Regions from separate parts of the Metaplanococcus flavidus genome, predicted to be linked through region 4. Evidence: riboswitches for the same ligand, from Rfam matches in the RefSeq annotation. Region 4 holds a riboswitch; each other region holds the start of a gene.
The links. A riboswitch is a leader RNA that binds a small molecule or an ion and turns the genes downstream of it on or off. The one in region 4 is predicted to bind S-adenosylmethionine.
Positions count from the first base shown of each region.

Region 1: another riboswitch for S-adenosylmethionine. It lies ahead of mtnW (2,3-diketo-5-methylthiopentyl-1-phosphate enolase); the one in region 4 lies ahead of ACFQ1X_RS13365 (methionine ABC transporter ATP-binding protein).
Region 2: another riboswitch for S-adenosylmethionine. It lies ahead of ACFQ1X_RS00575 (O-acetylhomoserine aminocarboxypropyltransferase/cysteine synthase family protein); the one in region 4 lies ahead of ACFQ1X_RS13365 (methionine ABC transporter ATP-binding protein).
Region 3: another riboswitch for S-adenosylmethionine. It lies ahead of metK (methionine adenosyltransferase); the one in region 4 lies ahead of ACFQ1X_RS13365 (methionine ABC transporter ATP-binding protein).

Region 1 covers NZ_JBHTKI010000012.1:100,911-106,199, reverse strand. Annotated here, with positions in the region: gene ACFQ1X_RS09445 (methylthioribulose 1-phosphate dehydratase) at 1-28, opposite strand, end outside; gene ACFQ1X_RS09440 (2-hydroxy-3-keto-5-methylthiopentenyl-1-phosphate phosphatase) at 25-690, opposite strand; gene mtnW (2,3-diketo-5-methylthiopentyl-1-phosphate enolase) at 694-1,908, opposite strand; SAM riboswitch class I at 1,980-2,089, opposite strand; SAM riboswitch class I at 2,715-2,868, shown strand; gene mtnK (S-methyl-5-thioribose kinase) at 2,947-4,125, shown strand; gene mtnA (S-methyl-5-thioribose-1-phosphate isomerase) at 4,129-5,190, shown strand; gene ACFQ1X_RS09420 (sugar ABC transporter substrate-binding protein) at 5,187-5,289, shown strand, end outside.
Region 2 covers NZ_JBHTKI010000002.1:38,262-43,550, forward strand. Annotated here, with positions in the region: gene metX (homoserine O-acetyltransferase MetX) at 1-88, opposite strand, end outside; gene ACFQ1X_RS00575 (O-acetylhomoserine aminocarboxypropyltransferase/cysteine synthase family protein) at 101-1,390, opposite strand; SAM riboswitch class I at 1,498-1,613, opposite strand; gene ACFQ1X_RS00580 (glycerol-3-phosphate acyltransferase) at 1,747-2,388, shown strand; gene pepT (peptidase T) at 2,482-3,699, shown strand; gene ACFQ1X_RS00590 (STAS domain-containing protein) at 4,105-5,124, opposite strand.
Region 3 covers NZ_JBHTKI010000006.1:15,564-20,852, forward strand. Annotated here, with positions in the region: gene pckA (phosphoenolpyruvate carboxykinase (ATP)) at 1-1,489, opposite strand, end outside; SAM riboswitch class I at 1,725-1,838, shown strand; gene metK (methionine adenosyltransferase) at 2,041-3,237, shown strand; gene ACFQ1X_RS02730 (gamma carbonic anhydrase) at 3,283-3,792, opposite strand; gene ACFQ1X_RS02735 (alpha/beta fold hydrolase) at 3,905-4,708, shown strand; gene ACFQ1X_RS02740 (LLM class flavin-dependent oxidoreductase) at 4,729-5,289, shown strand, end outside.
Region 4 covers NZ_JBHTKI010000021.1:18,361-23,649, forward strand. Annotated here, with positions in the region: gene ACFQ1X_RS13355 (MetQ/NlpA family ABC transporter substrate-binding protein) at 1-92, opposite strand, end outside; gene ACFQ1X_RS13360 (methionine ABC transporter permease) at 151-819, opposite strand; gene ACFQ1X_RS13365 (methionine ABC transporter ATP-binding protein) at 812-1,837, opposite strand; SAM riboswitch class I at 1,924-2,028, opposite strand; gene ACFQ1X_RS13370 (thioredoxin family protein) at 2,078-2,389, opposite strand; gene ACFQ1X_RS13375 (toprim domain-containing protein) at 2,396-2,734, opposite strand; gene gcvH (glycine cleavage system protein GcvH) at 2,864-3,244, opposite strand; gene ACFQ1X_RS13385 (arsenate reductase family protein) at 3,323-3,676, opposite strand; gene ACFQ1X_RS13390 (acyl-CoA dehydrogenase family protein) at 3,775-5,289, opposite strand, start outside.

The DNA of each region.
Region 1 (5,289 bases), on a different contig from region 4:
GTAAATGGTTTAATGTCTGTTGAGTCATGACCGCACCCCCAACTTCGCCTCGATAATTTCCGTAACATCTCCGAAATTTTCAAAAGGTTCATAAGGAATGTTCAGCTCTTCGCATTTTTCAATGAGGAAATCTCGGGCGATGACCAGGTCGGCATACTTTGCCGCCTGCAGATCGGTGATGGAATCTCCGATGACGATGCTGGTCGCACCATCCGCAAGCAACTTCCGGATGATTGATGGCTTGCAGCAGCCACAGCCCTGGCTCGCACATTGTTCGTCGCAGCCGTGCGGGAAATCGATTCGGATCAAGTCGCCGGAAAAATTCGCTTCATTGCAATAAATGCCTGCGAACGGTCCGAACGGTTCGAGCAGCGGATAGACGAAAAAGTCGATGCCGCCGCTGACAATATAGAGCGGAATATTGTGCTGTCTGGTGTAAGCGACGAATTCCCCGAAGCCTTCCCGAATCTCTGCCTGTTTGAGCACATAGGCGATTACTTCATCCTCTTTGGAGGATGGCAGGAGAGAGAACATCCTTTGGACACCTTCACGTATGGAGATGGTTTGTGCGAGAATCTCATCTTTGATGGGTTCCCAGCCAGGTGGATCGAAATGCTTCATGATGGCGATTAAATTATCGTTTGTCGTGATTGTGCCATCAAAATCACAAAAGATGATTGGTTGTTTCATAACTTACCCCCATAATTCCAATGCTGTTTTCAATTCCGGCTGCTGTTGGCTGGCATTTTCCAGTGTTTGATCCTTCAGCACCGCATCGACCGCCTGGCGGAAAGCTTTGCCGCCGCCTGCAGCACCGTCCGGATGTCCGTGGACGCCGCCGCCTGCATTGATGATACTGTCGATTCCGAAATCATTGACGAGTAACGGCACGAGTCCGGGATGGATGCCGGCGGAAGGAACCGGAAACGTCGGTTGCAGCAGGCTTTCGTTCGTCAACTGCTCGCCGAGAGAGAGTGCCGCTGTCTTCTCCATGGCAACACTGCCGTAAGGGGAGGGAAACAGCGAGAAGTCGGCACCGGCGTAACGCGTCAGCTTGCCGAGTGCCAGCGGAGCCGCAACGCCGTAGAACGGGGAAGAAGTGAACGCGCCGCTGAATGCTGGGTGCGCCATCAGCGGCAAAGCGATGTCATCGTCTTCCGCCAATTCCTGTAGCACATCAAGTCCGTATGCATGAACATTGAAGAGTAGGGCATCGGCGCCGAGTTCGCGAGCGCGTCTCGCTTTATCGCGAAGCTGGGATGTGCGGCCAGAAAGGTTGACTGCGTATAACGTGCGATGGCCGGTTTGGGTGTAGACTTCATGCAATACTCCTTTCGCTTCGGTGATGCGCTGTTCAAAAGGAGTCAACGGATTGTCGAACAGGATTTCGTCGTCCTTGACGAGATCGACACCGCCGAGCGCCTGCTGTCGCAGTTGTGCCGTTAAATAATCAAGGTCCCGGCCAATCACACCTTTGAAGATGCTCATGACGAGCGGGCGGCCATGGACGTCGAGCAATCCACGGATGCCGTCGATGCCGAAGCGTGGTCCCGGGAATTTTTTGAGCAAACCTTCTTCAAAATCGAGATCCAGTAATTTCACTTCGCCGTCGAGTGACAGTTTGCCGAAAACGGTGGTCAGGATGGCCGGCAAATCCGCCGAGAAGTTTGCGCTTGGATAAGAGATTTTGATATGTGCTTTGATTGCATCCGGCTTCAGTGGATGAGGACTTTGTGGAAATTCCTCCACCGATACCACTTCGCCTTTATGCTGCTTCAATTGTTCCTGCTCGAGTAGCGGCAAGTCGGTCCAGGATCCGATCGTCAGTCCGAGGGCGATGCCTTCCGCTTTCTTTTCAAATGACCCCGCTTTGCCGTATACCTGGTAGCTTGCTGACAGTCTGCTCATATATTTGCACTCCTTTATATAAAAAATAAAAAAACCTCTTCAAATAAGAAGAGGTTAAGGGCGTTAACGACTTCTTATTTCTCAGCCATAGCTTCTGGCTGCAAGAATTAGCACCGTGTCCATCGCTGGACCGGTTGCCGGGCTTCGTAGGGCTTGTCCCTCCACCTGCTCTAAATAAGAATTGGATATTCGGTTGGGTTTGTTGCAATAAAGTAATTCTGATTATTCCATGTGTGAAGAATTCTGTCAACAAGGAATTGTGAGAAACTTCTTAAGGAGAGATGGCGATGGGGAAATTGCAAAGTTGGAAGTGAGTGGGTGCCGCTCATGATCCGGCAGTTGGTGCAGCAAACCCATTCGAAATCACTGAATTCCCTAGAATCGGCCGGCAGTAAACGCCATTATTCCTCAAACGTCGAACATTTTTAGAGAAAAGCAGATGAAACCTCGACCGAAACCAGACTCCCTTTAACAAGCCCGACGAAACTGCTCCATAACCATAAAACAAGAAATGAAAAGCCTTCGCCTCCAGCGAAGGCTCCCTTCAGACACTGGAGTTTTTCGCACAGCGAAAAACATCCGCTTAAAGGGCTTTGATTTTTATAGGAGTGAGTGGGCAAGTGCAGATCACTAATCAACATAAATTCTTCAAAAAAATTTCCGTACAAATTTATCCGTATTTCTTCTATAAAAGTCTCTAAATTGGGATGTTAAGGGTCTTCACAATTTCAAAAAATCTTGTTGACAGTCAATTCTGACTCGTGATAGGATTCAACTCATAACAAAACTTCATACAAATTTTAGTACTCTTATCAAGAGCAGGCAGAGGGAAATTGGCCCTATGACGCCCAGCAACCGACCGTAATACCTTCGTGAGAAGGGGCGCTTTAGCGCCGGGATGAACATCCCGCAAGGCACGGTGCTAATTCCATCAGAAATTTTATTTCTGAAAGATAAGAGGCATGGAACCTCTTTATTCTGCGCCTCTTTCTTTCGGGAAAGAGGCGTTTTTATATTGAATTTGAGAGGAAGATGACCATGACAACTACAGCAATTTCCACATATGAGCCTTTGACGGAAGCGGCAGCCATCGAATTGGCGGCAGGGCTTTTGACGGAAGGCGCAAATCTTGAATGCCGGGAAATCGGTGATGGCAATTTGAATTATGTCTTCCGCGTGAGCGACCGGGAAAGCGGCAGAGGCATCATCATCAAGCAGGCGCTGCCTTATGCCAAAGTGGTGGGCGAAAGCTGGCCGCTGACACTGAAGCGTGCCGCGATCGAAGCGGCGGCACTCCGGAAGCACGGCGAGTTTGCAGCCGGCCTGGTGCCGGCAGTGTACGGCACGGATGACAAATTGGCCTACACAGTGATGGAGGACCTTTCACATCTGACAATTGCCCGCGAAGGCCTGATTCAAGGGAAGAGCTATCCGAAACTTTCCGCTCATATCGGTGAATACCTGGCGCAGACTTTATTCCATACATCCGATTTCGCTTTACATCCATTTGAAAAGAAACGACTGGCGGCGGAATTTTCCAATCCGGAACTGTGCAAGATAACGGAAGACCTGGTGTTCACCGATCCATTTTTCGACTACGAGACGAACGATTTCGAACCGGAGCTTCGGCAGTCGGTTGAGGCGATCTGGAACAATGACAGCTTGAAGCTCGAAGCGGCGAAGTTGAAACGCAGCTTCTTGACGGAAGCGGAGGCATTGCTTCACGGCGATCTTCATACCGGCAGCATTTTTGCTGATGACAATGAAACCAAAGTCATCGATCCGGAATTCGCGTTTTACGGACCGATCGGCTTTGATGTCGGCTTATTCCTTGCGAACTTAATTGTGCAAGGCATTACGCGGAACAGAGAAGGACGGGAGACAATCGTGCGGCATATTGAAAATACCTGGGACGTGTTCGAAACGCGCTTCACTGAACTGTGGGAAAGCAAAGGCATTGAAGACTTTAGGGATGTTCCGGGTTACCGGCAATCGGTGCTCCAAAAAATCTTCCGGGATGCGCTTGGCTTTGCCGGCTGTGAGTTGATCCGTCGCACGATCGGCCTGGCTCATGTCAAAGATCTCGACGGCATCGAAGACGCTGGACAGCGCATCCAATTCAAAAAACAGGCTCTCCGACTCGGGGAGACATTAATCATAAAACGCAGCGAACTGACTTCCATTCAGGATGTGACGGCGCTGGTAGAGGAGCTGTAGCAAATGGCGATTCCCTTATCAATTCAATGGATCAACGGCCAGTTGATCATTCTGGATCAGCAGAAACTTCCGCACGAAACGGAATATATTGCACTCAATACGATTGAAGATGTATATGACGCCATTGTTACCTTGAAAGTCCGCGGCGCACCGGCCATCGGCATCACGGCGGCATACGGATTGGCGCTTGCCGTGCAGCGGCATGACACAGAAACATTGGAAGTTTTCCATCATTACGTCAAAAAGGATGCGGTTTATCTTGGTTCATCGCGTCCGACGGCAGTCAATCTGGTGTGGGCACTTGGCAGGCTGCAGCAATCGATTGGATCGGCGCAAACAGTGGCAGCGGCAAAAGCGCAAATTCTGGCGGAAGCAAAACGCATCCATGAGGAAGATGAAAAAGCATGCCGCACCATCGGCGGCCATGCACTGGATTTATTGGAAGGCCGCTCGAGAGTCATGACGATCTGCAACGCCGGTTCGATTGCAACGGCGAAATACGGCACAGCACTGGCGCCATTCCATCTTGGCAAGGAACTGGGGCGTGAGTTTGAAGTTTATGCCTGTGAAACGCGTCCGGTGTTTCAAGGGGCGCGGCTGACGGTGTGGGAGCTGCAGCAGGCAGGCGTTGATGTGACGCTTATCACAGACAGCATGGCCGCCCACACGATTGGTGCGAAAGGCATCGAAGCAATTATCGTCGGCGCTGACCGCATCGCGGCAAACGGTGATACAGCCAATAAAATCGGAACTCTCAATCTGGCCATCCTGGCCGCTGCCTACAACATTCCGTTCTATGTAGCGGCTCCGGTTTCGACATTCGATCTGCAGATTCCGGATGGCAAAAATATTCCGATTGAAGAACGGTCAGCAGAAGAGATCACCCATAGTGCCGGGCAGCCCATCGCACCGAATGGCACAAAAGTCTTTAATCCGGTATTTGATGTAACGCCGGCACAATACATCACAGCGATTATCACGGAAAAAGGCATCATCCATCCGGATTATGAGCGGAATATAATCGATGTTTTTACAACAGTTAGTGGAAAAGGAGAGAAATCATGAAAAAACAATCATTTTTAATTATTGCGGCTTTATTATTTATCAGTATTGTATTGGCGGCGTGCCAGCCGAAAGGCGAGACGGTGACAGAAGCGGAAACGG
Region 2 (5,289 bases), on a different contig from region 4:
AATTGCCGTTCCGCTCATATGCCAATTCCACTCCTTCGAGCACAACTCCTGATTCCAATGCCAGATCCCCGATGGCTACTGTCTTCATGCCATTCTCCTCCTATACTTGCTGAACTGCTGCGGCTTTGATGGCCTGCTCCAAGTCAGCGATCAGATCTTCCGGGTTTTCCAGTCCGACCGACAGACGAATCATTTCTTCTGTCACACCGGATTGTTCCAATCCTTCTGCGTTCAATTGCTGATGCGTTGTGGATGCCGGATGGATGATCAGCGATTTTGCATCTCCCACGTTTGCCACATGGGACCACAGGCTGACTCCATCAATCACTCTCCTGCCAGCATCCCTTCCGCCTTTGATGCCGAAATTGACGATTGAACCAAAAGTATCTTTTAGATATTTTTGGGCCAGTCCATGTGAGGGATGATCTTCGAATCCGATGTAATTGACCCATTCAACCTGCGGATGGCTGCGTAAATAGTCGGCGATAATTCCGGCATTGCTGCTGTGCCTCGGCAAGCGCAAATGCAGCGTTTCCAGGCCCTGCAAGAAAATATGTGCACTGTCTGGGCTCAATGAGGGTCCGAAATCACGCAATAGCTGAACACGCAATTTTGTCGCGAAAGACGCCCCTTCCGCGTCAATTCCATAACGGATACCGTGATAGCTGTCATCAGGCTCCGTATAATTCGGAAATCTTTCATGGTTCCAATTGAATTTCCCACCATCCACGGCAATTCCGCCGATTGCTGTACCGTGCCCGCCGATCCATTTGGTCGCTGAATGAATGACCACATCTGCACCGAACGCGATAGGATTGCTGCCAAAAGGCGAAGCGAATGTATTGTCGATTAACAACGGAATATTGTATTCATGGGCAATCTCTGCCACCCGCTCCACATCAAAAACATTGAGACTCGGATTGCCGATAGTTTCGCCAAAGAAAACTTTCGTTTTGTCGGTAACGGCTGATCGGAAGTTTTCGGGATCTGTGCCATCGACGAATTTCACGGTAATGCCGTAGCGCGGTATAGTTTTTGCGAATAAATTATAAGTGCCCCCATAAAGATTACTGTCCGCCACCACTTCATCTCCGGCTTCTGCGATGTTCATAACCGAAAAGGCGATTGCCGCCATTCCTGAAGACAATGCGACTGCAGCCGTCCCACCTTCAAGCAGCGCCACACGCTGTTCAAAGACATCCACTGTCGGATTCATAATACGTGAATAGATATTCCCGGTTTCTTTCAACCCGAATAAATTTTGTGCATGTTCTGTATCCCGGAATACATAGGAAGTTGTTTTATGGATCGGTACCGCTCGTGCGCCTGTTTCCGGATCGGGCTGCTGGCCGCCGTGAAGTAAAAGTGTCTCTGGTTTGAAATTCGTCATTTTTTATTCCTCCATAAATTTTATTAGATGGTCCTTAAAGTAGACGAGGGAATAGAAAAAAGGCCCCCTTCTAATTAGAAGAGGGCCGCTGTATACGGAGTTTCCTCCTCTCATCTGCCAAACTGTCGTTCCAGTCTGTAGGAATTAGCACCTTTCCAAGCTGGGTTGCTTGTTGGTTGCCGGGCATCGCAGGGCCTATTCCCTCCGCCACTCTGGATAAGAGTATTCAGATTCAGTTTTCCATCTTGTTGAGAAGTATAAATAATGATACGATATTTTGTCAAGGAGGTTGTCGGATAATTTTGAAACTTCCTTCTTATTCATACGTTTAATATTAAGAAAGGCAGGGGCAAACTATGATTTTATGGATTTTTTCCGCACTTATTTCAGGTTATTTAATTGGCTGCCTGCATGGCTCAGTTGTCGCACAACTTTTATCGGGCAAAAATATCAAATCAACAGGTGTGAAAAATTCGGGAGCAGCGAATGCCGCAATCGTTCTTGGCTGGAAATACGGGGCAATGGTGGCGTTTCTTGATATTGCCAAAGGTTTTGCCGCAGTCCTGGCCATGCGCTTTTTGCTTGGCGCGAGCAGCCTGCCCGCAGAAACGGTTTGGGCGATCCTCTTTTTCATCGCTGCCGGGGTAGTTCTCGGCCACAATTTTCCGTTTTATATGAAATTTAATGGCGGCAAAGGAACGGCAGCAGTCATTGGCGTGATGATTGCGCTGGACTGGAAACTCGGATTACTCGGACTGGCGCTCCTCATTGCCATTGCACTTGCCACAGATTATCTGGTAATCGGCGTGCTGGCCCTGTATGCAATGTTCATCATTATCGCGTTTTGGCCGGCAGAAGGCTTGTGGCCCTATGTTATCGCGCTTGCACTGATGGCAATGTCGCTATGGAAACATCTTGAAAATATCAACCGTATCAGGGATGGCTCTGAAAATAAAGTCTCTGCCGTACTGCGAAAAAAAGCTGCAGACTCCCATTGAGGGCTGCATTTTTTTCATTCCTTACAAGATTTACAGATTTCTTTTTATTCATGTTAAAATAAGGACAATACATATTTCAGGAGGCCTTTAATCATGATTGAAACTTTAATCGAGCGATTGATCCGTTATGCAAAAATCGATACACAATCCAATTTCGAGAACCTGGAAACCCCGTCCACACCCGGACAATGGGATCTTTTGCGGGAATTGGAGAAAGAAATGAAAGAAATCGGTTTGGAAGACGTAGATATGGATGCCCATGGTTATCTATTCGGCACACTGCCGGCCACTTCCGACAAAGAGCTTCCAGTTATCGGATTTCTTGCCCATGTTGATACAGCTACCGACTTTACCGGCAAGAACGTCAACCCGAAACGTGTAGACAATTATGATGGCAAAGATGTGCCGTTGAATGATTCGATTACAATGACCGTCCAGGATTTCCCGGATCTGCAAAATTACATCGGCCATACGCTGATTACAACGGACGGCACCACCCTGCTTGGAGCAGACAATAAAGCCGGTGTCGCTGAAATCATGACGGCGATGGAATATCTCATTCAGCATCCGGAAATTGAACATGGTAAAATCCGTGTCGCTTTCACTCCGGATGAAGAGATCGGGCGAGGCCCCCATAAATTCGATGTTGAGCGATTTGGTGCCGACTACGCCTACACAATGGACGGCGGCCCTCTTGGTGAACTTCAATATGAAAGCTTCAATGCAGCTATAGGAAAGTTGACTGTTCAGGGAAAAAGTGTCCATCCCGGGTCAGCTAAAGACAAAATGTTGAATGCATCGACCATCGCCATCAAGTTCCAGAACGCTATGCCTGAAAATGAAGTTCCTGAAAAGACGGAAGGCTATGAAGGATTCATTCATCTGAACAATTTTAAAGGTGATGTCGAGCAAGCTACTTTAATCTATATCATCAGGGATTTTGACAAAGACAAATTCGAAGCGAAAAAAGCGCATATGCAGCAAACAGCCCAAAAGCTTCAGGAACAATTCGGAGCAAACGTGCTCACTCTTGAACTTGAAGATCAATATTACAATATGAGAGAAAAAATCGAACCTGTCATGGAGATCGTGGACGCGGCAGAAAATGCCATGAAGACGCTCGGCATCGAACCCCACATTGTCCCTGTCCGCGGAGGAACTGATGGTTCACAGCTTTCCTACAAAGGAATGCCAACACCGAATATCTTTACAGGCGGCGAAAATTATCATGGCAAATACGAGTTCATCTCTGCAGAAAATATGGAAAAAGCTGCACAGCTGATCGTCGAAATGGTGAAAATCGAAAAATAAAAAATGAAAGCCGATATTCCACAAAACAGCTTCGCTTGCCTGGGGGCTCGCGCTGAGCTAACTCGAGGCTTCGCTCGAGTGGATCTCAGCACTTCGCTTGGTCCCCTGGGCGTCTTCGCTGTTTTGCTCCATATCTCAGCTCTTTTTCTATAAAGGAATAGACTTTTAAGTGTGTTGTATGTGAGAAGGTGAACACTTGCATTATCAGCACAGAACAGAATGAAGCGGCAGGCGGCGACTCCATCGGGAACCAGAGCTAGTCCTGAGACCCCGCAGTGAGCGAAGCGAGCGAGGAGGCTCAGGCAGCTCCCCGAGGAAAGCGTCCGCCTAGAGCGAAATGATTAAAAAAGTTGTCGGTTTCTCGACAGCCAGAAAAAATGCGCCCAAGTGGGCGCATTTTTTTGTTTACAGTATACTTCTTCCATTCTGTGCCAGCGCGTAATGAATGCCGTGTTGCAAGGTCTGAAAGCAATTGAATTTCAGGATGTCAATTCCGCTTTCACCGATCACCATGCTCATTTTCGGCGAAATTCCCACCAGAATCGTCTCAGTTCCGATAAGCCCGGCAGTGGCACCCAGTTTTTCAATCAAGGCAGCCGCCTGACGGTTGAAATTACTATTGAGGCCTGTCAGATCCAGCACCAAATATTTCGCTTTGTATGTCGGCAGATTCTGCAGTGTTTTGATCATCAATTCCTCTGACCGCTCTTCGTCGTATGTACCGAGCAGCGGAACCACTACGATGCCTTCCAGCACCGGGATGATCGGTGATGACAATTCCTTTATGAGCATCGTCAGCTCGGAAGTTTTTTCTTCCACCAATTTCTCAAGCTGTCGGATCTCACGCGCTTCACTCGCCCGGGCCAGCCGGTGAATGTTTTCTTCAATAGTTTTTTCTGAGGGGAAATAACGGATGATACTTTCATTGAATCCATCGATTTGGTAATGAACAACTTCATACCAGATATTCTTCTCAAAAAGTTCGGTGAAAATTCCTGCGTAATGTGCGGGAAGAAAATTTCCTCCGGTTGTTTTCTGCTGGGCGACATTGATTTTATGTTCCCAGCTGTTTTTCAAATGGACTTCCAGAGTACTATCATCGACATCCAGATTATGAATTTCCGCAACTCCCCATCCGGCTGATGCATATGTATTGGTGATTAATGCTGCGGCCTGTGCTACATCTACATCCTCCATCTCAGAGAAATAGCTGCCGACTACCATACCTTGCCGGTAGCCCGTCGTTTCCATAACCACACCAGCTGCATCTTCTCCTGCAATCTCTTCTATAGTATCAAAAAGCATTTTCATTGCAGTTGAAGTCCAGAAAAGGACAGATTCTTGTCCTTCAAACAGAAATTTCCCGTTCTCAAGATCCCATTCAAAGCTTAATCCACCTACATTAATAGAATGTTGTGTATTCATGTAATAACTCCTCTCGCACGATAATCATATTTTACCATATTTCTAAACAAGGTTCGGCAATTAATTCAAACCACCGGGACTCCAAGGTTTATGTCCACGCATGCGATTGAACTTCCATGTTTTAAATTTAACAGGAAAAGGAATATACAGATAAGACTAACCGAA
Region 3 (5,289 bases), on a different contig from region 4:
TATCGTAAGCTTCTTTATCGGCCCAGGCATCACGAGGATTTAGAACTTCCGTCGGCACTCCTTGAATTTCCTGTGGAATGCTGAGGCCGAATACGGCTTCCTGTTCTGTCTTGACGTTTTGCAACTCGCCTTTGATCGCTGCGCGAACCATTGTGCGGGTGTAAGATAGTTTCATGCGGCTTCCTGTTCCATACACTCCGCCGGTCCAACCTGTGTTGACAAGGAAGACTTCGACTTCGTGCTCGTCGATTTTATTGCCGAGCATTTCAGCATAGACCGTTGCATGCAGCGGCAGGAAAGGTGAGCCGAAGCAAGTCGAGAAAGTTGCTTCCGGAGAGGTGATGCCGCGTTCCGTGCCGGCTAATTTTGAAGTATAGCCGCTAAGGAAGTGGTACATTGCCTGCTCTTTTGTCAGTTTGCTGATTGGCGGCAATACGCCGAATGCATCAGCAGTCAGGAAGACGATCGTTTTTGGATGTCCAGCCATTGATGGATGGATGCTGTTGTCGATCGCATCAATCGGGTAAGCTGCGCGTGTATTTTCCGTCAGAGACCCATCATCGTAATCCGGAATGCGTGTTTCCGGATCTACGACAACATTTTCAAGAACCGAACCGAAACGGATTGCATCAAAAATCTGCGGTTCGTTTTCACGGGAAAGGTTGATCGTTTTTGCATAGCAGCCGCCTTCGATATTGAAAACACCGTTATCAGACCAGCCATGCTCGTCATCACCGATCAATTTACGGTCCTGGTCAGCAGACAATGTTGTTTTGCCTGTTCCCGACAGACCGAAGAACAATGCGACGTCTCCGTCCTGGCCAACGTTTGCCGAGCAGTGCATCGGGAGGATGCCTTTTTCAGGCAGGATATAGTTCATGATCGAGAAGATTGATTTTTTCATTTCGCCTGCGTATTCAGTGCCGCCGATCAAAATTACTTTCTTTTCCATGGAAACGATGATGAAAGTTTCGGAATCTGTGCCGTCAATAACTGGATTTGCCTGGAAAGTAGGAGCATAGACCACTGTGAATTCAGCATCATGGATTTTCAGTTCTTCAGCAGACGGACGGATGAATAATTGATGGGCAAACAGATTGTGCCACGCGTATTCATTGATCGTCTGGATGTGCAGACGCGACTCCGGGTCTGCACCGGCGAAGCCTTTGAAAACGAAAAGTTCATCTTTTTGCTTGAGGTGCGCAAGGACTTTAGCATACAGGTTCTCGAAAACTTCAGAAGAAATCGGACGATTTACAGTACCCCAGTCAATTTTGTCTTTCGAAATATCTTCTACTACCATATACTTGTCTTTAGGTGAACGACCCGTGTATTTTCCAGTTTCGGCTTTTACTGCACCTTCGCGGGTCAAAACTGCCTCGCCGCGTGAAGTTGCCGCCTCTACTAATTGTGGGACCGACCATTGTGTATTGACATTAGGGCCATTTAATAGGTCTTTTAAATCGCTGACGAAGTTAACTGAGTTCATATATGTACCTTCCTTTTCGGTTATTCCCAAGGCATTGGGGAAGAGTTATATTCGAACATTAGTATAACACATTAACCCGATTAGTCTATACTAATAAGCGGGTTGAATTGAAAATTCGTCGTTTGTGCATATTTAATACCCTTAATGTAATGATTTCATGCATTTATTGAGAATAAATATTAAAAACCGTTGACATCATATAATGGTTTCCGTATGATGAAAAATTGAACGGATACTCTTATTCCGAGCTGGTGGAGGGGGCAGGCCCTATGAAACCCGGCAACCTGCTGCATCGTGCAGCGCTGGTGCCAAACCTGAAGCAAGGCTCTTAGGCCTTGGACGATAAGAGTGAAAGGTGCTTATGATGATTTCTCCTTTCCTCATTTATATATGAGTGAGGGATTTTTTTATGCCATGCCCTTAATCCTCGTGTACAAAGGCCACAACGGCTTGAAGTTCAATCCAACTTGTTTGGAACGGGCTTGACATGGGAAAACGAGTACCGTATCAATTTCGAGAGCAATCTCGCAGGATATAAGGAGGAACATTTTTTGACAAACCGTCGATTATTCACATCAGAATCAGTAACAGAAGGACATCCGGATAAAATCTGTGATCAAATCTCAGATGCAATCCTGGACGCGATCCTCGCAGAAGACCCGAACGCACGGGTAGCGTGCGAAACAACCGTGACCACAGGCCTTGTTCTCGTGGCGGGCGAAATTACAACATCAACTTATGTAGACATACCGAAAGTCGTGCGCCAGACCGTTAAGGAAATTGGTTATACCCGCGCGAAATATGGCTTTGACTCTGAAACGAGTGCTGTCCTGACGGCGATCGATGAGCAATCACCGGATATTGCCGCCGGAGTGAACGTTGCTCTTGAGTCGCGTGAAGGCCAGATGACAGATAAAGAATTGGATGATATCGGAGCAGGAGACCAGGGTCTGATGTTCGGATACGCAACCAATGAAACAGAAGAATTGATGCCGTTGCCGATCAGCCTTGCCCATAAATTGGCAAGACGCCTTGCGGAAGTGAGAAAAGAGGAAATTCTTCCATATCTGCGTCCGGATGGCAAAACCCAGGTAACAGTTGAATACGATGAAAATGAAAAACCGGTTCGTGTGGATACAATTGTTATTTCCACTCAGCATCACCCGGAAGTAACACTTGAGCAAATCCAGCGCAATATTAAGGAATATGTAATCGATGAAGTTGTTCCTGCAAATTTGCTGGATGATGAAACAAAATACTTCATCAACCCGACCGGCCGCTTCGTAATTGGCGGACCTCAGGGAGATGCCGGTTTGACTGGCCGCAAAATCATCGTAGATACTTACGGTGGCTATGCACGTCATGGCGGCGGCGCATTCTCCGGTAAAGACGCGACGAAAGTTGACCGTTCCGGTGCTTATGCAGCCCGTTATGTAGCGAAGAACATTGTCGCTTCCGGCCTGGCGGAAAAATGTGAAGTGCAATTGGCTTATGCCATCGGTGTTGCACATCCGGTATCCATTTCAATCGATACGTTCGGAACAGGCAAAATCAGTGAATATCAATTCATCGATCTTGTCCGCGGCAATTTTGACCTGCGTCCGGCAGGCATCATCAAAATGCTTGACCTTCGCCGCCCGATTTACAAGCAAACGGCAGCTTATGGCCATTTCGGCCGTACAGATGTGGATCTGCCTTGGGAACGCACAGAAAAAGCAGATGCGTTGAAAGAACAATCCGGAATTTAATCGAAACAAAAAGCGCACGAGCCCTTAGGCTTGTGCGCTTTGTTATTATTGCAACGATTTATAATAAGCGGCTTTTTCTGCGTATTCACGGACGATGCGCTCCATGTCCGCGATGTCATCTTCATTGAGATTGCGGACCACTTTGGCAGGGCGGCCGAATGCCAGTTTTCCTGGCGGTATGACTTTCCCTTGTGGTACGAGGCTGCCGGCGCCGATAAATGCGCCTTCACCGATTTCAGCTCCGTCCAGGATGACCGATCCCATGCCGATCAACGCATTTTTGCGGATGATGCAACTGTGGAGGGTGACCTGGTGGCCGACGGTGACATTGTCTTCAAGGATCAATGGGTTGTTGGGGCTTTGGTGGAGCATGCACAGATCCTGGATATTGGTTTTATTGCCGATGACGGTCGGAGCAACATCACCACGCACGACTGTATTGAACCAGACAGAGGATTCTGCTCCTATTGTCACATCACCCGTAATGGTAGTGAAGTCGGCGATAAAAGCCGATGGGTCTATTTGCGGGTGTTTGCCTTTGTATGGGTAAATCATGGTAAAACTCCTTTAATAAAGATAAGATATCTTTAATGGTAGCAAAACCTTACGAAAGGTCAACTTTTAGCTGAAGTATGAGAAGCAGATAACCGGAAGGGGGACGCGGAATATGTGGAAATGGCAGGCTGAAGGACAGGCGAAAGCCGTGATCGTGCTTGTCCATAGTGCATATGAACATCATCTTCGATACGGCTGGCAAATCGAGCAATGGCGTTCAGCCGGATTTCATGTCGTTATGGGGGATTTGGCAGGGCATGGTAAAAGCCGGTCTTCCGACAAACCCCATATGGCCAGTTTCGCAACTTATGAAAAGGATATTGACGAAATGCTGGAAGCCGCGCTATTGGATGAATTGCCTGTCTTTATAATTGCCCATGGCTTTGGTGCCACGCTGGTGATGAGCTATTTGAGCAGCGTACAGCAGAACATTGCGGGAGTCGTATTCACCTCGCCTTGGCTGCATCTCATCAAGACCCCTTCGAAAATTTCCAGCGCCTTGTCAGGCTTGCATAAACTGGCGCCGAATTTAAAAATAAATCATGATTTGTCGATTGAAGATTTGACCCGCAATCCTGACATCATAGAAGTCGAACGTGATGATGAACTTTACCGGCCCATCGTGACGGTGAAATGGTATCGGGAATTGCAAGATTATATGAAGTCGATAGCTGGTGGTAAAGTGAAGTTCCCTGACATTCCAGTATTTATCCATACAGGGGAAAAAGATTTGGTGACGAATATAGAAGTTTCGAAAAATTGGCTGAAGCAGCAGGATTTGAAAGAATTCAGTTATAAAGAATGGAACGGCGCATTCCATGATCTTTTTCAGGAACCCGAGCGGGAAGATGTATTTATTACAACGCATTTATTTCTGAAAAATATTCTTCGGTCGTTGGGTTATGTAGTGAAGTAAGATGAAAGGAATGGATGGCTATGGAGTTGCGTTACAGCATCCTTGATCAATCGCCAGTTTCGGAAAACAGCAATCCCGCCGAAGCTTTACAGCAAACCGCCACATTGGCCCAATCTGCAGAGCAATGGGGCTATACCCGCTTTTGGGTGTCTGAACATCATGACGCCCAGACCTTGGCGGGTTCCTCCCCGGAAATTTTGATTTCCCACCTCGGTGCGGTGACCAAGACGATTCGCCTCGGCTCGGGTGGGGTGATGCTTCCACATTATTCATCTTTTAAAGTTGCGGAGAATTTCAAGCTGCTGGAAGCCCTTTACCCGGGAAGAATTGATGCGGGTGTCGGTCGAGCACCGGGTGGAATGCCGAGAGCTTCATTGGCGCTCAATGAAGGCCGGGCACGGAATATCGACCGCTTTCCGGATCAGATCGACGAATTGTCGATGTACCTGAACGATGCCATTCCTGAGGACCATCTGTATCATGGTATGAAGGCGACGCCGTTGACCCCCTACGCACCTCCGATATGGATCCTCGGCTCCAGCATGTCTTCGGCTTTATTGGCAGCTGACAAGGGCTTGCCT
Region 4 (5,289 bases):
TTATTTGAGTCACTGCCGGATTCACTGTTGTCGCTTCCGCATCCTGCTAAAGCTAAAGTTGCCAATAAAGTTCCTGTTAAAAGTTTTTTCATAATTTGTACTCTCCCTTTTCTTTGTTGTTAGTTTTTTATGTCAACGGAAGGTCCGTCATCAACGTTTGTCAGCCCTTCTGGTCCATGCATCCCCTACAAATTGGATGAAAAAGACGATGATTAAAATTAATATGGTGGCCATTAATACAACATCCGGCCGGGTTCGCTGAAAACCATCCAGGAACGCCAGTGTTCCCAGTCCTCCGGCACCAATGACACCGGCCATTGCAGTATAACCAACCAAAGCAATCGAGGTCACCGTGATACCTGAAATCAGCGCCGGCTTCGATTCCGGCAATAACACCTTGCGAATAATGGTCGATGTAGTGGCACCCATCGACCGTGCTGCTTCAACGACGCCTTTGTCGATTTCCTGGAAAGCGATCAGCACCAGCCGTGCATAAAACGGGGCCGCTCCTATGATCAGTGCCGGCAATGCGGCGTTCGGTCCCCGTATGGTTCCGATCAGAAAACTTGTGAAAGGAATCAAAAGGATAATCAGAATGATAAAAGGAATGGAGCGGAAAACATTGACGAAAACTCCAGTCAGCCAATTGACGATTTTATTGGCCCATAATTGCTTTGGCGCTGTCAAAAATAAAATAATGCCGAGTACGAGACCGATAATGAAAGTGAATGCAGTCGACATTGCTGTCATATACATAGTTTCCAACGTCGCTTCCCACATATCGTCCCAATCGACATTTGGAAATAATGACTCAATCATTTGCCATCACCTCCGTTTGCACTTTCTCTTGTTTGAGGAAAAGAATAGCATCCGCAATTTCCTGTTTCGAACCTTTTAACTGCAGAATCAATGTACCGTATGCTCCGCGCTGAGTATGAGATATATCTCCCTGCACAATATTGACTTCCACCGGATAATTGCGGATCAGCTTCGTCAAAATCGGCTGTTCTGTCTGCTCTCCAACGAAAATTAATTTCACCAGCTCACCCGTCGGATATAATTCTCGGAGATGCTTGATCGTGGCAGTAGAGTCTTCTGTTTCGGTCACCTGTGCCACGAAGCGTTTCGTAATATCTTTTTTCGGTGACCGGAAGATTGTCAGCACATCGCCCAGTTCCACAACCTTGCCGCCTTCCATGACCGCAACGCGGTGGCAGATTTTCCGGATAACGTGCATTTCATGCGTTATCAAAACAATCGTCAAACCGAGACGCTTATTGATATCGACCAGCAAATCCAGGATCGCATCTGTCGTTTCCGGATCGAGTGCCGAAGTTGCTTCATCGCAAAGCAGTACTTCCGGATCATTGGCAAGTGAACGGGCAATTCCGACACGCTGCTTCTGTCCACCCGAGAGTTGGGAAGGATAAGCATTTTCGCGTCCGGCCAAACCAACCAATTCGACGAGTTCCTTGACTCTCGACTCTCTCTTCGCTTTAGGCACCCCGGCAATTTCAAGAGGAAACTCAATATTCTCCTGAACCGTGCGAGACCAGAGGAGATTGAAATGCTGAAAAATCATACTCACTTTCTGGCGCGCTTTACGTAAATCTGCCCCTTTAATGGCAGTAATTTTTTGGCCATTGACGTCGACTGTGCCTGATGATGGTTTTTCCAAACCATTCAACAACCGGATCAATGTACTTTTCCCTGCGCCACTGTAGCCGATAATACCAAAAATTTCCCCGTCATCGATCGACAAGTTAACATTATCCACTGCCGTCAGGACCGTTTTGCCGGTATCAAATTTCTTAGTCAAATCCTTTAACTGAATCATTGTTGCACACTCCTACTCCAAAATAAAATGCCCTTCTGCTCGAAAACGAGCAGAAGGGCATGCATAAAAAATATACGTTAACCGTTCTCTCATCTTCCAAAGCGTTCGCTTTGTGTGACTTGGCACCATTTCATTTTCATGACGGTTGCCGGGCTTCACAGGGTACTTCCCTCCACCACTCTGTATAAGAGTTACGTTATTAAGTTTGTTATTCAGGTTCTTAATTTAACACGGCTCAATTTATCCGTCAACAATTTTTAACTTCTCATAAATATAAGGCACGGAATGGAAGGCATAAACCTTCTCTTTCAGCTTGCCGTTCTCCGTGATCAAAAGACACGGGACACTCTCCACTTCATATAAAGAAGCGATTTCCTGCACATAATTTAAATTCGCTTTGCCGATCGGCAATTCCGGCATGGCTGCGGTCACAACCTCCAGCATTTTGGAAGCCAGCTGGCAGGTGCCGCACATTGGGGTATATAGATAATAAGCCGATACCTTATTGGTATTTTTGGCTTTGGTCCAATCTTTATGGTTCCATTCTTCCATGTTTCGTCATCCTTCTGTTAACAAATTATTGACCCTTATATTGGCTGCAATAAGGACATCCATAAGAATACGCAATGGCGTCGTTGCGACTTCTTTATAAGTCCGGTCAATATAAAAATGTCTTGCTTCAGGAAACTCCCGTTTCACCAGTTTCCTGAGCTTTTCGCCGGATTTATCCGCATCCACCAGAATAATGATGTCCTGCCCTTCAAATGGCAGCAGCAATTCTTCGAGCCTCGTTGCACTTACTGTACCATTAGTACAAAGAATCGTCACGGATTCTGCAATGAGCGGAGCGATCCTGTTTTTATCTGAAATGCCTTCCACCACAATTACTTTGTCCATAAACCAACACCCCGCTGATTCTATAGAATATATAAAACTGGCAGTGCCTGTTCAACTTATGTTCAAAAGAGCTTGCCGCTGAAGTCCGGATATTGAAAAAAGCGCCAGGGTACAGGCGCTTTCCGGGTATTATTCGTTCGTCATTTCCTTATAAGCGTCAGCGTCCATCAAATCATTCATCTCATCTTCAGACGGTGCCTCGATGACTACCATCCATGCTTGTTCATACGGGGATTCGTTTACGAATTCCGGGCTGTCTTCCAGTTCAGAATTGACTTCAACAACTTTTCCGCTTACTGGTGCATATAGTTCAGAAACGGTTTTAACAGATTCAACACTGCCGAACGGCTCATTTTTTTTCAGCTCATCACCGACCTGCGGCAATTCCACGAAAACGATGTCTCCAAGTTCAGCCTGTGCAAAATGCGTAATACCGATAGTTGCTTTGCCGTCTTCAAGTTTAACCCATTCATGTTCTTTTGAATAACGAAGTTCTTGTGGTGTGCTCATCCAAACGCCTCCAAAATATGTAGTTGCTTCAATTTCAGTTTGACATAATAACGATGCAATTACAAGATAGCACAATCTTTAAGACCAGCTATTTTCGAAGGCCTCTTCTTTAAATCCAAGAGTCGCTTTTTCGCCGTCCCAAACAAGCGGCCTCTTGATCAGCATGCCGTTTGAAGACAGCAGCTCAAGTTTTTCATCCGCCGACATTTCACCTAGCTTATCTTTTAATTGCAACTCGCGGTATTGCTGGCCGCTCGTATTGAAAAATTTCTTCAGGTCGATGCCGCTGCTGTCGACGATTCTTTTCAATTCCTCTTTTGTCGGCGGATTGTCGACGATATGTATTTCCTTGAAGTCCACCTCATGGGCGGCAAGCCATTTCTTTGCCTTCTGGCAGCTGCTGCATTGCGGATACCAATAAAAATCCATCATGTAAATAAAACCTCCTTCTTGTTTCTATTCTAGCAAAGCCCTGTTATTCGGGCGAAGAAAAAGCGCCACCAAGAGTTGGCGGCGCTTTGGAGTAATGATTAAACGATATATTTTTCTGCGTCGATCAATTTCACAGCGGCTTCACGTTTTTTCGCGATGACGTTGTAAGGAGTTGAACGCGTCAGTTTGCGAAGAGCTGAAAGCATCATACGCTGGTTGTCGCCTTCGATTGCAGCAATCAAAGTTTCTTTTGCATCTTTTTCGATCTTGTCGAATGCTTCCTGGCAATAGATTTGTGTATAAAGAAGTTTTTGCGACGCTTTTTCTTCACCTGAAGCGGCAATCGCTTTTTCAGTGCGCAGTACTGCGGACTCCATCGCAAAGACGTTGCTGACGATATCTGCAATGTTCACAAGTACTTCCTGTTCCTGCTCCAATTTCGTTCCGTATGTTTGGGCAGCAAGACCCGTTGCAAGGATTGCGATTTTCTTCGCATTGTTAACAAGGTATTTTTCCTGAGCCAAAGCTTCTGTGCCAACTTCTTCCGGCATCATCATCAATAATTCTTCCTGAAGTTTCATGGCATGCTGCAATAGTGGCAATTCGCCTTTCATCGCTTTGCGCAATAATGTGCCAGGAACCAGAAGACGGTTGATTTCGTTTGTTCCTTCGAAAATACGGTTGATGCGTGAATCGCGGTAAATGCGCTCGATTTCGTATTCCTGCATGAAGCCGTAGCCACCGTGCAATTGAACACCTTCATCAACGATATAATCCAATGTTTCCGTGCCGAAGAATTTATTCATCGAGCATTCCACTGCAAATTCAGCGATTGAATCTGCTACAAGCTTGCCGTTTGCGTGTTCTTCGTCTGAAAATCCGCTCATGCGGTCTTCGAACAAACCAACTGTGCGGTAAACCGAGCTTTCAAGAGCATATAATTGTGATGCCATTGTCGCAAGTTTTTCACGCGTCAGGTTGAATGACGAAATTGGTGTTTTAAATTGCTGGCGCTGGTTCGTGTAAGGAATCGTGATTTCCATTGCACGTTTTGAAGCTCCGATTGTGCCAACTCCCAATTTGTAACGGCCGATGTTCAAAATATTGAAGGCGATGATATGCCCGCGTCCTGCTTCACCCAACAAGTTTTCAACCGGCACTTCTGCATCTTCAAGAATCAGTGTACGAGTCGAAGATGATTTAATCCCCATTTTCTTCTCTTCCGGTCCAACTGAAACACCTGAGAATTCGCGCTCGACGATAAATGCAGAGAATTGCTCCCCGTCAATTTTTGCGTAAACAACGAATACATCAGCAAATCCAGCGTTGGTGATCCATTGCTTTTCACCGTTCAGGACGTAATGCGTACCTGCTTCGTTCAATTTAGCGGTCGTTTTTGCACCCAGTGCGTCAGAACCTGAACTAGGCTCGGTCAACGCGTAAGCGGCAATCATTTCGCCAGTCGCAAGGCGCGGCAAATAGCTTTGTTTTTGTTCTTCGTTACCGAAAAGTACAATCGGCAATGATCCAATACCAACGTGTGCTCCGTGCGTAATTGAGAAGCCGCCTGCTTTGGACATTTTTTCAGCTATCAAAGCTGAAGCGATTTTATC